2 regions of the Streptomyces sp. NPDC020958 genome follow, and region 1 is predicted to be linked to the other one. Evidence: riboswitches for the same ligand, from Rfam matches in the RefSeq annotation. Region 1 holds a riboswitch; the other holds the start of a gene.

Evidence for each region. Region 1 has a riboswitch for glycine ahead of gcvP (aminomethyl-transferring glycine dehydrogenase). Riboswitches for the same ligand answer to the same signal wherever they lie in the genome.
Region 2: it holds a riboswitch for glycine, as region 1 does, so the genes downstream of both, gcvT (glycine cleavage system aminomethyltransferase GcvT) here and gcvP (aminomethyl-transferring glycine dehydrogenase) in region 1, are expected to answer to the same signal.

Annotation. Positions count from the first base shown of each region.
Region 1 is NZ_JBVHFU010000001.1:7,943-16,067, forward strand. It holds gene ACZ3KP_RS00045 (bifunctional nuclease family protein) at 1-226, shown strand, start outside; gene ACZ3KP_RS00050 (MerR family transcriptional regulator) at 505-1,149, shown strand; gene ACZ3KP_RS00055 (DNA polymerase IV) at 1,192-2,562, shown strand; gene ACZ3KP_RS00060 (PRC-barrel domain-containing protein) at 2,629-3,009, opposite strand; glycine riboswitch at 3,124-3,218, shown strand; gene gcvP (aminomethyl-transferring glycine dehydrogenase) at 3,393-6,278, shown strand; gene ACZ3KP_RS00070 (ABC transporter ATP-binding protein) at 6,325-7,392, opposite strand; gene ACZ3KP_RS00075 (ABC transporter permease) at 7,389-8,125, opposite strand, start outside.
Region 2 is NZ_JBVHFU010000002.1:283,116-291,240, reverse strand. It holds gene gcvH (glycine cleavage system protein GcvH) at 1-337, opposite strand, end outside; gene gcvT (glycine cleavage system aminomethyltransferase GcvT) at 436-1,563, opposite strand; glycine riboswitch at 1,624-1,732, opposite strand; glycine riboswitch at 1,733-1,832, opposite strand; gene ACZ3KP_RS07175 (AAA family ATPase) at 2,016-2,693, shown strand; gene ACZ3KP_RS07170 (enhanced serine sensitivity protein SseB) at 2,848-3,639, shown strand; gene ACZ3KP_RS07165 (enhanced serine sensitivity protein SseB C-terminal domain-containing protein) at 3,772-4,569, shown strand; gene ACZ3KP_RS07160 (ABC transporter permease) at 4,894-5,901, shown strand; gene ACZ3KP_RS07155 (ABC transporter substrate-binding protein) at 5,971-7,767, shown strand; gene ACZ3KP_RS07150 (ABC transporter permease) at 7,878-8,125, shown strand, end outside.

The sequences.
Region 1 (8,125 bases):
CGTCTTCTACGCGGAGCTGGTCTTCGCCAGCGGCGTCGAGGTGAGCGCCCGTCCGTCCGACGCCATAGCGCTGGCGCTGCGCACCGGGACGCCGATCTTCGGCAGTGACACGGTGCTGGACGACGCGGGGATCGCGATCCCGGACGAGCAGGAGGACGAGGTGGAGAAGTTCCGCGAGTTCCTCGACCAGATCTCCCCCGAGGACTTCGGCACCAGCAGTCAGTGAGAACAGGTCGGCGAGAACAGGTCGGCCCGTCGCCTGCCGGAAGGCCGGTGGCGGGCCCGCCCACGGCCCGGCGCGGCCGAACTCACGGGCAATTGCCAGCGGCCACTGAGAGCGTCCTACGGCCTTGCGCCAGAGCATTCGGCTAGCCTTTCCCCGCGGTGGGGCACGGGAAACCACTCCTAGGGTGATTATCACTCGGCGTGCCGAGTGTGGCGATCGTTGACGCACCCCTGGTGACTGCCTACCGTCGAGAAGGCAGGTCAAGGACGGAGGTCGGCGTGAGAAGCAGCGGCGACGGTACGGCTGGGGGTGCCCCCGGACACGGTTTCGGGGAGAGCGGTCCATACCCGCTTCACAGCAGCGCAGCCGGTCACGCCCCGCAGCGGCCGACGGCAGTGCCGAGCGGCGGAGGGGCGGCGTCCATGGCCACCGAGGAGATCGGCTACCGCGGGCCCACGGCCTGCGCCGCGGCCGGCATCACCTACCGGCAACTCGACTACTGGGCCCGCACCGGCCTGGTCGAGCCCAGTGTCCGGCCCGCCTACGGATCGGGCACGCAGCGGCTGTACAGCTTCCGGGACGTCGTCGTCCTGAAGATCGTCAAGCGGTTCCTGGACACGGGGGTCTCCCTCCAGAACATCCGCAGCGCGGTCCAGCACCTCAGGGAACGCGGTTTCCGCGACCTGGAGCGCATGACGCTCATGAGCGACGGCGCCACGGTCTACGAGTGCACCTCGTCGGACGAGGTGCACGCCCTGCTCCAGGGCGGTCAGGGCATCTTCGGGATCGCGGTCGGCGTGGTCTGGCGGGACGTGGAAAGCGCGCTCTCCCAGCTGCACGGTGAGCGCGTCGACACCGGCGAGACCCTCGTCGGGCACAATCCCGCCGACGAACTGGCCAGGCGGCGCAACAAGGCGGTCTGACCTCCCGGCGCGTTGTCAGTGCCGTGGTGCAGCATCGGAGATGTGAGAAACGCGCCCACGATCCTCCATCTCGACATGGATGCCTTCTACGCCTCGGTGGAGCAGGCGTCCAAGCCGAGTCTGCGCGGGAAGGCCGTGGTCGTGGGCGGGCTCGGACCACGGGGTGTGGTGGCCACCGCGTCGTACGAGGCGCGGGTGTTCGGGGTGCACTCCGCGATGCCGATGGCGCAGGCACGCAGGCTGGCGCCGAACGCCGCGTACCTGGTGCCGCGGTTCACGCTGTACCGGTCGATCAGCGAGCAGGTCATGGCGCTGCTGCACGAGCTGTCGCCGCTGGTGGAGCCGCTCAGCCTGGACGAGGCGTTCGTGGACCTGGAGGCCGGTGGGACGGCCTGGGACGCGGCGTCGGCACAGTTGGCCGGGGAGCGGCTGCGCGCGGACATACGGGCCGCCACCGGGCTCTGCGGGTCCGTCGGGCTCGCCGCGTCCAAGATGCTCGCGAAGATCGCCTCCGAGCAGGCGAAGCCGGACGGGCTGGTGCTGATCGAGCCCGGCACGGAGCGGGCGCTGCTCGGGCCGATGCCGGTGCGCACCCTGCCGGGGGTGGGGCCGGCGACGGGGGACCATCTGCGGCGGGCCGGGATCACCACGGTCGACGAGATCGCCGAGGCAGGTGAGGACGAACTGGTGCGGCTGCTCGGCAAGGCCCATGGGCACGCGCTGTACGCGATGGCGCTCGCCCACGACGAGCGGCCTGTGGTGGCCGAGCGCGAGACCAAGTCGGTGTCGGTCGAGGACACCTACGACGTGGACATCCACGACCGGCTGAGAGTGGGGACGGAGGTGCGGCGGCTGGCGGACCGGTGCGTGCGGCGGCTGCGGGAAGCCGGGCTGTCCGGGCGGACCATCGTCCTGAAGGTGCGGCGGTACGACTTCTCGACGCTGACCCGCTCGGAGACGCTCAGGGGACCGACCGACGACCCGGCGGTCGTGCGGGAGGCCGCCGCACGGCTGCTGGACTCGGTGGACACGACAGGGGGCGTGCGGCTGCTGGGGGTGGGGGTGACGGGGCTGGCCGACTACACCCAGGAGGACCTGTTCGCGCAGGCGGCGGGCGAGGCGGCGGAGACGGTCCCGGCCGAGGACGACGTCGCGGCGCCGTCGGCGCCGCAGGAGACGGTCACCGAGCGGCGGTGGCCCGCGGGACACGACGTGCGGCACGCGGAGTACGGACACGGATGGGTGCAGGGCAGCGGGCTCGGCAGGGTGACGGTGCGGTTCGAGACGCCGGGGGCGGTGGCGGCGGGGCGGGTGCGGACCTTCCGGATCGACGACCCCGAGCTGGAGCCGGCGGATCCGCTGCCGCTGGTGGAGGGAGGACGGGGCGTGCGGGTGGACAGGGCCGGCGGATGACCGGGGCGAGGGCGGGGCGAGGGCTGGGCGGGGCGTGGTGGCCGGTCGGCGCCACCGGGCCGGGCGCTATGCCCCGGCGTCCTCCGTGCCCGCCAGCTTGCCGAAGTCGTGGTCCGGGTGGGGGCGCGGCGGGACAGGGGTGTCCAGGCCGTAGTGGTGGTAGAGCTGGAGCTCCTGCTCGGGCGACAGATGGCGGCCCACGCCGAAGTCCGGGGCGTCCTTGATCAACGCCCGGTCGAAGGGGACGTGCAGGGTTCCCTCGACCAGTTCGCTGGGCTCCAGGGGCACGAACGCGTCCCGGGAGAACAGGCCGGTGCGTATGGCCGCCCACTCCGGCACGCCCGTCGCGTCGTCGAGGTACACCTCGTCGATCGTGCCGATCTTCGTACCGTTGCGGTCGAACGCCTTGCGGCCGATCAGGTTGCGCGGATCGATGTCGGTCTGCACGGGCCCTCCTCTTGGTCGCACCTCATCCGTAAGCACTACAAAAGAGCACATTCAATGCGGCGGCCACTCGAAGACCCGTGCGCTGCCCCCGCTGGTAGGCTGGCAAGCGGCTGCTGACCCCGTGCGGGAGAGTCCTTCGGGCAAACCGGAGGCGCCGAAGGAGCAAATCCTCCCCGGAATCTCTCAGGCCCACGTACCGCACGGACGAGGTCACTCTGGAAAGCAGGGCGGACGTCGACGGTGTCCGCCCTCACCGACGGTGCAAGCCGGAGCCCTCGGGCGTCCGGCGAAGCTCTCAGGTTGAGATGACAGAGGGGGAGGCCGTCGGGGTACCCGTGCCGGGGTGCCCCTCGAAGGTCGCGTCAGACCAGGAGGCCTCCGCAATGACCGCCCACCGCCCCACGCTCTCCGAACTCGAACAGGGGATTCCCTTCGAGCAGCGTCACATCGGGCCCGACCAGGAGGCGCGGGCCAAGATGCTCGCGCAGGTCGGCTACGGCTCGCTGGACGAGCTGACGGCAGCCGCCGTGCCGGACGTGATCAAGAACGCCGACCGCCTGGAGCTGCCCGGTGCCCGCACCGAGGCCGAGGTGCTGGCCGAGCTGCGCTCGCTCGCCGACCGCAACCAGGTGCTCGGCTCGATGATCGGCCTGGGCTACTACGGCACCTTCACCCCGCCCGTCATCCTGCGCAACGTGATGGAGAACCCCGCCTGGTACACGGCCTACACGCCGTACCAGCCGGAGATCTCCCAGGGCCGGCTGGAAGCCCTGCTGAACTTCCAGACCGCGGTCGCCGACCTCACCGGGCTGCCCACCTCCGGCGCCTCGCTGCTCGACGAGGGCACGGCCGCCGCCGAGGCCGTGGCCCTGTCGCTGCGCATGGGCAAGAACAAGAAGGGCGTCTACGTCGTCGACGCGGACGCGCTGCCGCAGACCATCGCCGTGATCCGGACCCGGGCCGAGCCGACGGGCCTGGAGGTCGTGGTCGCCGACCTCGCCGACGGCATCCCGGCGGACCTCGCCGCGCGTGAGATCAACGGCGTGCTCGTCCAGTACCCCGGCGCCTCCGGTGCCGTACGCGACATCAAGCCCGTCATCGAGCAGGCGCACGAGCTCGGCGCGCTCGTCACCGTCGCCGCCGACCTGCTCGCGCTGACCCTGCTGGCCTCGCCGGGCGAGCTGGGTGCCGACATCGCCGTCGGCACCACCCAGCGGTTCGGCGTGCCGATGGGCTTCGGCGGGCCGCACGCCGGCTACATGGCCGTCCGCGAGAAGTTCGCGCGCAGCCTGCCCGGCCGCCTCGTGGGCGTGTCCGTGGACGCCGACGGGAACAAGGCCTACCGGCTCGCGCTGCAGACCCGTGAGCAGCACATCCGCCGGGAGAAGGCCACCAGCAACATCTGCACCGCCCAGGTGCTGCTCGCGGTGATGGCCGGCATGTACGCGGTCTACCACGGCCCCGAGGGGCTCAGGGCCATCGCCCGGCGCACCCACCGGTACGCCACCGTCCTCGCCGCCGGGCTCACGGCAGGCGGTGTCGAGATCGTGCACGGCGCCTACTTCGACACCCTCACCGCCCGGGTGCCCGGCAAGGCCGCCGAGATCGTCGCCGCCGCCCGCGAGAACGGTGTCAACCTGCGGCTCGTCGACGCCGACCACGTCTCCATGGCCTGTGACGAGACCACCACGCGCGCCCAGCTGGCCGCCGTCTGGGCCGCCTTCGGAGTCGAGGGCGACGTCGAGGCGCTCGACGCGGTCGCCGAGGACACGCTGCCCGAGGCACTGCTGCGCACCGAGGGCTACCTCACCCATCCCGTCTTCCACGACCACCGTTCCGAGACCGCGATGCTCCGCTACCTGCGCAGGCTCGCCGACCGGGACTACGCGCTGGACCGGGGCATGATCCCGTTGGGCTCCTGCACCATGAAGCTCAACGCGACCACCGAGATGGAGCCGGTCACCTGGCCCGAGTTCGGCCAGCTGCACCCCTTCGCCCCCGCCGAGCAGGCACAGGGCTATCTGACGCTCATCCGGGAACTGGAGGAGCGGCTCGCCGAGGTCACCGGGTACGACAAGGTGTCCCTGCAGCCCAACGCCGGGTCGCAGGGCGAGCTCGCCGGGCTGCTCGCCGTACGCGCCTACCACCGGGCCAACGGCGACGCGCAGCGGACCGTCTGCCTGATCCCGTCGTCCGCGCACGGCACCAACGCCGCCAGCGCCGTGATGGCCGGGATGAAGGTCGTCGTCGTGAAGACCGCCGGGGACGGCGAGATCGACGTCGAGGACCTGCGGGCGAAGATCGAGCAGCACCGGGACGAGCTCGCGGTGCTGATGATCACCTACCCGTCCACCCACGGTGTGTTCGAGGAGCACGTCGCCGACATCTGCGGCCAGGTCCACGAGGCCGGCGGCCAGGTCTACGTCGACGGCGCCAACCTGAACGCCCTGGTCGGGCTCGCCAAGCCGGGGCACTTCGGCGGCGACGTGTCCCACCTGAACCTGCACAAGACCTTCTGCATCCCGCACGGTGGCGGCGGCCCGGGCGTCGGTCCGGTGGCGGTACGGGCCCACCTGGCGCCGTACCTGCCGAACCACCCGCTCCAGCCGGCCGCCGGGCCCGCGACCGGGGTCGGGCCGATCTCGGCCGCGCCCTGGGGCTCCGCGGGGATCCTGCCGATCTCGTGGGCGTACGTCCGGCTCATGGGCGGCGAGGGACTGAAGCGGGCCACCCAGGTGGCCGTGCTCAGCGCCAACTACGTCGCCAAGCGCCTCGAGCCGCACTTCCCCGTGCTCTACACCGGCCCCGGCGGACTGGTCGCGCACGAGTGCATCATCGATCTGCGGCCGCTGACCAAGGCGACCGGGGTGAGCGTCGACGACGTCGCCAAGCGGTTGATCGACTACGGGTTCCACGCACCCACGATGTCGTTCCCCGTCGCGGGCACGCTCATGATCGAGCCGACCGAGTCCGAGGACCTCGGCGAGCTGGACCGGTTCTGCGACGCGATGATCGCCATCCGCGCGGAGATCGACAAGGTCGGGGCGGGACAGTGGCCCGCCGACGACAACCCGCTGCGGGGCGCTCCGCACACGGCCGCCGCGCTCGGCGGGGAGTGGGAGCACGCCTACTCCCGGGCTGAGGCGGTGTTCCCGGCCGGGGTGTCGCCCGCCGACAAGTACTGGCCGCCGGTGCGCCGCATCGACCAGGCCTTCGGCGACCGGAACCTGGTGTGCTCGTGCCCGCCGCTGGACGCGTACGAGGACTGACGCACAGGGTGTGAGGAAGGCCCCGCTTCGGCGGGGCCTTCCGCGTTCACGCCGGGTACGCGTGCGTCTGGCTCGCCTTGACCGTGGCCCAGACCGCGGCTCCCGGATGCAGGTCGAGTTCGGCCGCCGAGACCGTGGTGAGGTCGGCGGCCAGGGGGAGTCCGCCGGTCAGTCCGGCGCGGATCTGGTCGCCGTGCGTCTCCAGGCCGGAGACTTCGCAGCGCCAGAGGTTGCGGGCGCTGGTGCCCGTGGGGCGGTCCCGGAAGAGGGTCACCGCGCTCGGCGGGAACGCGACGAAGACGTCACCGGTCAGCTCCTCGGCGATGGTGATCGCGGGGCCGTTCGCGGTCTTCACGGTGTGGCCCTCGGCCCGGCCCCGGTAGAGGTTGAGGCCGACCAGGTGGGCGATGTAGTCGGTGCGCGGGTGACGGGCGATGTCGGCCGGGCTGCCCTGCTGGACGACCCTGCCGTCCTCGATCACGATCAGGCGGTCGGCCAGCACCATGGCGTCCAGCGGGTCGTGCGTCACCAGAACCGCCACGGCCTCGAACTCGGCGAGATGCCGGCGGAGCTGGGAGCGTACGTCCAGGCGGGTGCGGGCGTCGAGGGCCGCGAGGGGTTCGTCGAGGAGGAGCAGCCGCGGGCGGGTGGCCAGTGCGCGGGCCAGGGCGACACGCTGGGCCTGGCCGCCGGAGAGGCGGCGGGGTTTGGTCCCGGCGTGGTCGGCGAGCCCCATCCGGTCCAGCCAGGCGGCCGCCAGCGCGCGGGACTCGGCCTTCGTCGCACCCTGGCAGCGCGGACCGAAGGCCACGTTGTCCAGGGCCGTGAGGTGGGGGAAGAGGAGGTAGTCCTGGAAGACGACGCCCACCGGACGGGATTCGGGGGAGGTGCGGTCCAGCCGCTCACCGTCCAGGCGGAGATGGCCGGCGGTGAGGTCGGTGAGACCGGCCAGGGCGCGCAGGGCGGTGGTCTTGCCCGCTCCGTTGGGGCCGAGGAGGGCGACGACCTCGCCGGGGGCGGCGGTGAGGGTGATGTCCAGGTGGAAGGCGGGGCGGGTGACGACGAGGTGGGCGTCTAGACCGGTGTCGGCCGCGGGCCGCGGCGGAGTGGTCATGGTGCTGTCATCCAACGGTCGCGCAGGCCCGCCAGGACCGCGATCGACACCGCCAGCAGGACCAGGCTGAGGGCGATCGCCGCGTCGGGGTCGTTCTGGAGGGCCAGGTAGACCGCCAGGGGCATGGTCTGGGTGCGGCCCGGGAAGTTGCCCGCAAAGGTGATCGTCGCTCCGAACTCGCCCAGCGCGCGTGCCCAGGCCAGGACCGCGCCCGCCGCGATGCCGGGCGCGACGAGCGGGAGCGTGACCCGGCGGAACGCGGTGAAGCGGGACGCGCCCAGGGTGGTCGCCGCCTCCTCGTAGCGCGGGTCGGCGGCGCGGAGCGTGCCCTCCACGCTGATCACCAGGAACGGCATGGCCACGAAGGACTCGGCGATCACCACCGCGGTCGTCGTGAACGGGAGCGTGATGCCGAACCAGGCGTCCAGCCACTGGCCGACGACCCCGTTGCGACCGAGTGCCAGGAGGAGGGCCACACCGCCGACGACCGGGGGCAGGACCAGAGGGAGGGTGACCAGCGCTCGGACGAGACCCCGGCCGGGGAACCGCGTACGGGCCAGCAGCCAGGCCAATGGCACGCCGAGGACCAGGCTCACCCCCGTCGCCGCCGTCGCGCTGAACAACGAGAGCTGGAGGGCCTGCCAGACGTCGGGGCTGGTCAGCAGGGCGGGGAGGCTGCTCCAGGGGGCACGGAGCAGGAGCGCCACCAGGGGCAGCAGGAGGAACGCCAGGG
Region 2 (8,125 bases), on a different contig from region 1:
GGTCGGCCGGCTCGTCCGCGAAGCGCACCTTGAACAGCCAGCCGCCCTCGAAGGGGGCCGAGTTCACCAGCGACGGGTCCTCCACGACGTCCTCGTTGACCTCGGTGACCTCGCCCGTGACCGGCGAGTACAGGTCGGACACCGACTTGGTCGACTCCAGCTCGCCGCAGGTCTCGCCCGCGGTCACCGTGTCGCCGACCGCCGGGAGCTGGACGAAGACGACGTCACCGAGCGCGTTGGCCGCGTGCTCCGTGATGCCGACCTTCGCCACGCCGTCCTCGGCGGCCGACAGCCACTCGTGCTCCTTGCTGTAACGCAGCTGCTGGGGGTTGCTCATGTCCTGAATTCTCCTGTACGCGGGGGAGTGCTGGTGAAGGGGGAACTGCGGAAGGCGTGCGCGAGCGGCGACGATGTGCTCGGCGTCACCTGCGGTGGCTACTTCTGGCGCTTGTAGAACGGCAGCGGCACGACCTCGTACGGCTCGTGACTGCCCCGGATGTCCACGCCGACCCCGGCCGTGCCGGGCGCCGAGTGCGCCGCGTCGACGTACGCCATCGCGATCGGCCTGCCCAGGGTGGGGGAGGGGGCACCGGAGGTGACCTCGCCGATCACCTTGCCGGCGGCGACCACCGGGTAACCGGCGCGCGGCACCCGGCGGCCCTCGGCGACCAGGCCGACGAGGACGCGCGGCGGGTCCGACTCCGCGCGGGCGGCCGCCTCGGTGAGCGCCTCGCGCCCCACGAAGTCGCCCTCCTTGTCGAACTTCACCACCCGGCCGAGCCCGGCGTCGAAGGGGGTCAGCGAGGCGGTGAGCTCATGGCCGTAGAGCGGCATGCCCGCTTCGAGCCGCAGGGTGTCCCGGCAGGACAGGCCGCAGGGCACCAGCCCCGCCGGCCTGCCCGCCTCGGTCAGGGCCTGCCACAGCTCCACCGCGTGCTCCGGCTTCACGAACAGCTCGAAGCCGTCCTCGCCGGTGTACCCGGTGCGGGCGATCAGCGCCGGGACCCCGGCGACGGTGCCGGGCAGCCCGGCGTAGTACTTGAGGCCGTCCAGGTCGGCGTCGGTGAGGGACTTCAGGATCCCGGGCGACTCGGGCCCCTGGACGGCGATCAGGGCGTACGCGTCCCGGTCGTCGCGCACCTCGGCGTCGAAGCCGGCGGAACGCTCCCGCAGCGCGTCGAGGACCACCTGGGCGTTGGAGGCGTTGGCGACCACCAGGTACTCGGTGTCGGCCGTGCGGTAGACGATCAGGTCGTCCAGGATGCCGCCGTCGGCCCGGCAGATCATGGTGTAGCGGGCGCGCCCCGGCCCGACGGAGGCGATGTTCCCGACCAGGGCGTGGTTCAGCAGCCCGGCCGCCTCGGGCCCGGTCACGGTGATCTCGCCCATGTGGGAGAGGTCGAAGAGGCCGGCCGCGGTGCGCACCGCGAGGTGCTCGTCGCGCTCCGAGCCGTAGCGCAGGGGCATGTCCCAGCCGGCGAAGTCGGTCATGGTCGCGCCGAGCGAGCGGTGCAGGGCATCGAGCGCGGTGCGGCGGGGTGCGGCGGAATCGGTACTGCTCATCGGTCGGTCGTCTCCCAAGGGTCCCAAAGGCGTGACAGGCGAGGGCGGTCCTCCCCGCTGTCCTCCCCATCTGTCATCGGAACCTGAGAGGTTCGCCCTGACCCACGCGGGGGCACGGCTTGCACCTTGGGTGGAGCCACTGACACAGCGGCCCGCTTTTCAGATGTGCCTCGCCCGCGCGGTAACGGGGCCTGAGAGATTCAAGGGAGGGACTTGCTCCTTCGGCGCCCCGGGCACCGTGGTGCCGGGGACTCTCCCGCGCGGATTCAAGCGGCCGGTATGCAGTTGGCGCGGACATCATTGCACGCCGTCCGCGGCCGCGGCAGGCCGGACGTGCCGCGCTCCTTTGTGACGGGCCTGTGGCAGGAAGCGAACGGAACCGCGAGACACCGTGCATTACCTTCTCTTTACATTATGTGGGGAAAACCTTTCCTGAACCCCCAGGGAGGACGATCACGGTGACAAGGACCACGGCGTACGCGACCACGACGGGCATCGCCCTGCCCGGACAGCCGACGGCCCCGGCCCGCGAGCGGTGCGGCGATCTCCCCGTCGCACCGGTCGTCCGCGACCTGCGCGACCGCGCCGGCCACAGCCCGCACGGCCTGCGCTTCGGCCCCCGTGACCTGGTCGTGGTCACCGGGCTGCCGGGCAGCGGGAAGTCCACGCTGATGCGGCGCACCGTCCAGGGCACACGGATCGACTCCCAGGACACCCGCGACCGCTGGGACGCCCGGCTGGCCCGCTTCCTGCCGTACGCCGTCTACCGGCCGCTGGTCCGCCTCGCCCACTACGCCACCCTGCGCCGCGCCCTGCGCACCGGCGAGGGCGTGGCCGTGCACGACTGCGGAACACAGGTCTGGGTGCGCGACTGGCTGGCCCGGGAGGCGCGCCGCCGCGGCGCCACCCTGCACCTGCTGCTGCTCGACGTCACGCCGGACACGGCCCTCGACGGCCAGCGCGAGCGCGGCCGGGGTGTCTCGCGGTACGCCTTCCTGCGCCACCGCCGGGCGGCGGCCCGGCTCATCCGCTCCGTCGAGAAGGGCGCACTGCCCCCGGGCTGCGGAGCGGCGCTCCTCCTCGACCGCGACGCGGCGGACGCGCTGCGCCGCATCGCCTTCACGACCTGACCGCGCCGGCCACCGCCTCCGCGTGCGCCGCGCTCGTGCGGGCTGTGCGGGCTGCGTGGGCAGAAACTGTGCGGCCCGATCGGCTGCTGGCTTTGTCGGTGTCACCCGCTAGCCTTTCCAGCCTCAGCAGTGGTTTCCAGCAGGCGGTAGGCAGATGGACTTCCCGGCGGACTTTCCCGCGGACTTCCCGGCACAGGCACACCCCCACCCGCACGGCGGTTGGCCCGGCAACGAACTGGAGGAGGTGCTGTCGGCCTCCCTCGGCGTGCCCGCGGCGGGGGGCCGACTCATCGAGGTGCTGGGCCGTAGCTTCCTGTGGGTCCCGCTGCCCGAGGGCGGCGGCCCGCACAGCGGCTCCCTCGACCTGCCCACCACGGAGATCGCCGGCCAGGTGTACGTCCCGGTCTTCAGCTCCGAGGAGCAGTTCCGCCTGGTGGTCGGCTCGCACCTGTCGTACACCATCGCCCCCGCCGTCGAGTTCGCCCGCGGCCTGCCCCCGCAGGTCGGCATCGCCGTGAACCCCGGGGGAGTGGTGGGCCTTCCGCTGCCGCCGGAGGGCGTCGCCGAGCTGTGCCGGGTCGGCCGCACCGAACTGGACGGACCCGCCTCGGGCGGCCGGGTGCGCCTCTTCGAGCCGGACTGGCAGGACGACCCGATGGACTTCCTGGGGGCGGCCTCGGCGGAGTTCGCGGCGATCGGCGTGGTCGCCACGGCCCGCCGCTGCCTGGCCGCGATCGAGACGGCCGACCCGGTGATGTTCGTCGGCGTCGAACTCACCCAGTGGGAGGGGGACCTGCGCGCCCTGCCCCTGGAGGCCCTGGGCAAGGCGCTGGGACGCGTCCCGGTGCCCTGGCCGGTCAACCTGGTCCTGCTGGACGTGGCGGACGACCCGGTCGCCCACTGGATGCGGGACCACGTGCGCCCCTTCTACCAGTACGGCCACTGAGGCTCCCTTTCCCGCGCGGCCGGACCCGTACCCGCGCACGGACCATCGGCCCCCACCCCCTGGACGCTTAAGCTGTCCCCAAACGCGGGGCAAGCTCCACACGCGGGGCGACGAACGAAGGGGCGGTAACACGTGAGCGCCAGCGGCACCGCGGCGACCGGACAGGTCGAGCACATGCTGCGCCAGGTAACCCCCGGGCGCTACGACGCCTACGAGGCACTCCTCCGCGCCCTCGCCACACCCGCCTCCGGCCAGATCTGGATGCTGCTCTGGCACGGCCAGTCCGGTTCCCCCGACGCCCAGTACGGGAACATGGAGGTGGAAGGGCACGGCTACGCCCCCTGCGTGACCTCCGCCCAGGAGCTGTCGGCCAGCGGCTGGAACCGCTCGTACGAGGTGGTCGACGGCCTCGACGTGGCCCGCACCCTGTACCCCGACCACTTCGGCCTCTGGCTCAACCCGCACGCCCCGGGCGGCGGGGTCGGCATCCCCTGGCTGGACCTGCGCCGCATCGCCACGGGCCTGGACCGGCAGCCGGCCGGTCCGCTGCGGCTGGCCGAACCGACCATCGAGATCCCGCAGTTCTACGCCCTGCTGTCGCAGAACGCCCACCGTACGCCCGCGGTCCGCTCGTTGCGCCGCGCCTGGGTGCAGCCCGCGCTCGGCGCACCGTACCTGGCGATCGGCCTCGACGTGTACGACACGTCGCCGCCGGCGGTGGACTCGGTGCGGGCGATGATGCAGCAGTCGATCGGCGCGGTCCCGGACGGCCTGCCGGTGTCCACCGTGGCGATGACCGACGAGTACGACCCGGTCGTACTCTGGATGAGAGCGGCGGCCCGCCCGTTCTACGACCGTGAGGCCCACGCGGCCCTCCCCCCGGCCCCGGCGGCCGGCTACGGCTATCCACCCGCGCCCGGCGGTTACTGACGCTTGCACCCGCCGGTCGCGAAGTGGGCGGGACGGTGTGATTCAGGTCATGCCCTCCTGTCGAATGTGGTGGTTTGACCACCTGTAGGACGACTTGTCGCCTCTGCCCCCGTCCGGCAGGCGTTACCCGGTGTTCGGATAACGAAACGCCTTGCTCGTATCACGGTTGCGCATCCATTCGCCGTCAACTCTGGCAACCAGTCGCCGGAGCGTTGAAGACTCGCGCTTCATGGGGTGTTCAACCCTGCCCAGGAGAGAGCGATCATGCCGCTACCAGCGGCAAGTGCAAGCCGGCTACAGCCGGTTGAGAGGGGTCCCTGCCAGATGACGGCACCATTGCACGAGCCGACCGCGGAAGCGGCCCCGAGTGCGGCCGAAGAAGCGGCGCTTGCCACCGCCGGTGAGAAGGCCGTGCAGGGGCGTTCCCTGGGCCGGATCGCCTGGGAGCGCCTGAAGCGGGACAAGCTCGCCCTGACGGGTGGCGTCGTCGTGCTCGTCCTCATCGTGATCGCCCTGCTGGCGCCAGTGATCACCCACCTGCTCGGGCAGGACCCGGACAACTTCAACGAGAGCCTGATCGACCCGCTGTTCGGCACCCCCAAGGGTTCGCTGGGCGGCGTCAGCGGCGACCACCTGCTGGGTGTGGAGCCCGTCAACGGCCGCGACATCCTCGCCCGCATCCTCTACGGCGCCCGCGTCTCGCTCCTGGTGGGCTTCCTGTCCGCCGTCGTGGCCGTCGTCCTCGGCACCGTGCTGGGCATCCTGGCGGGCTTCTTCGGCGGCTGGGTGGACTCGCTCATCAGCCGTGTCATGGACGGCCTCCTGGCCTTCCCCCAGCTGCTGTTCACGATCGCGCTGGTCTCGGTGATGCCGAACAACATGCTGGGCCTGTCCGGTTCCAACGTGCGTGTGTTCGTGATGATCCTGGTCATCGGCTTCTTCGGCTGGCCCTACATCGGACGCGTGGTGCGCGGCCAGACCCTCTCGATGCGTGAGCGCGAGTACGTCGAGGCCGCCAAGTCGCTGGGAGCCGGGCGCTTCTACATCCTGTTCAAGGAACTGCTGCCCAACCTGGTCGCGCCGATCATCGTCTACACGACGATGATGATCCCCACGAACATCCTCACCGAGGCGGCGCTCAGCTTCCTGGGTGTGGGCGTCAAGCCGCCCACCTCCTCCTGGGGACAGATGCTGTCGAGCGCGATCGACTACTACGACTCCGACCCCATGTACATGGTGGTCCCCGGTGTGGCGATCTTCATCACCGTCCTTGCCTTCAACCTGTTCGGCGACGGCGTGCGTGACGCGCTGGACCCGAAGGCCTCCCGCTGAACCGCCGTACCCCAAGCGTCCCGTGGCACCAACACGGGGTCTCTCATCTAATCCGGAGGATCCGAGATCGTGACTACCCAACGCACCTCAGGGCGGCGTAAGCAGGCGTTTGCCGCCGCTGCTGCGGTCGCCGCACTGCTGACCACGGCGGCGTGCGGCGGCGGAGGCAGCGACAACAACGGTTCGAAGTCCGGCGCCGCCGGCTTCGACGCCGCCAACAACAAGGTCGCCCAGGCCTCGCTGGTCAAGAAGGGTGGCACGCTGCGGTTCGGCGGTGCCCAGGACGCGGACTCGTGGGACACCACGCGCGGCTACTACGGCTTCATGTGGAACTTCGCGCGCTACTACAGCCGTCAGCTGGTCACGGGCAAGACCGAGCCGGGCAAGGCGGGCGCACAGCTCACCCCGGACCTCGCCACCGGTCTGGCCAAGGTCACGGACGGCGGCAAGACCTACACGTACACCCTGCGTGACGGCGTCACGTGGGAGGACGGCAAGCCGATCACGTCCAAGGACGTCAAGTACGGCATCGAGCGCGTCTGGGCGCAGGACGTGCTGTCCGGCGGCCCGACCTACCTGAAGGACTTCCTGGACCCGAAGGGCGAGTACAAGGGCCCGTACAAGGACACGTCCAAGGACAAGCTCGGCCTGAAGGCGATCGACACTCCGGACGACAAGACGATCGTCTTCCACCTGCCGAAGGCCAACTCGGACTTCCAGGACGTGCTGGCCCTGGTCTCGGCCTCCCCGGTCCGCCAGGACCAGGACACCAAGTCCAAGTACGGCCTGCACCCGTTCTCCTCCGGCCCGTACAAGTTCCAGTCGTACAGCCCGGGCAAGAGCCTGACGCTGGTGCGCAACACCGCGTGGAAGCAGTCCTCGGACCCGGTCCGCAAGGCGTACCCGGACAAGATCACCGTCCAGTTCTTCTCGGACGCCAACCAGCTGGACCAGCGTCTGCTCAACGGTGACCTGGACCTGGACATCAACCAGACCGGCATGTCCCCGCAGGGCCGCACCACCGCCCTGAAGGAGCACAAGGCCAACCTGGACAACCCGGTCTCCGGCTACATCCGTTACGCGGTCTTCCCGCAGAGCGTGAAGCCGTTCGACAACATCGAGTGCCGCAAGGCCGTCATCCTGGGCGCCGACCACGTGTCGCTGCAGACCGCCCGTGGTGGCCCGATCGCCGGTGGCGACATCGGCACCAACATGCTCCCGCCGTCCGTCCCGGGCTCCGAGGGCCAGAAGTACGACCCGTACGGCATCTCCGGTGCCAACAAGAACGGCAACATCGCCGAGGCCAAGAAGGCCCTGAAGGCCTGCGGCAAGCCGAACGGCTTCTCCACCACCATCGCGGTCCGCAACAACAAGCCGGTCGAGGTGGCCACGGCCCAGTCGCTCCAGGCGTCGCTGAAGAAGATCGGCATCAACGCCCAGATCGACCAGTACGACGGTTCGCAGACCACCGGCATCATCGGCAGCCCCTCGAACGTCCAGAAGAAGGGCTACGGCATCATCATCATGGGCTGGGGCCCGGACTTCCCGACCGTCCAGGGCTTCGGTCTGCCGCTGTGGGACAGCAAGTACATCGTGCAGAGCGGTAACAACAACTACGCCCTGATCAAGGACAAGACCATCGACGGTCTGTTCGACCAGTACGTCACCACGCTGGACGAGCCGGGCAAGGCCAAGATCTCGACCGAGATCAACCACAAGGTCATGGAGGGCGCGTACTACCTGCCCTTCACCTTCGAGAAGTTCATCAACTGGCGCTCGGACAACCTGGCGAACGTCTACACGACGGACAACTACAGCGGTACGTACGACTTCGTCAACCTCGGTCTGAAGAACCCCAAGAAGTAAACCGGCACACCCGCCGTACGGCACGAAAGGCAGGTGAAGGCCGGCGCGGCGTGGTCGCGGGCCATCGGAAGACCTCCGGTGGCCCGCGGCCCCGCGGCGGGCCGTAAGCTGTGCTCGCTTACCTGATCAGGCGGCTGTTCGCCGCCGCAGTGATGCTGGTGGTCATCGTCATGGTGGTCTTCGGCATCTTCTTCCTCGTCCCCAAGTGGGCGGGCGTGGACATCGCCTCCAGCTTCGTGGGCAAGCAGGCCGACCCGGCCGCCGTCGAGGCCGTACGGCAGAAGCTGGGCCTGAGCGACCCGATCTACTCCCAGGTCTGGCAGTTCTTCAAGGGCATCTTCGTCGGCCGCACCTACTC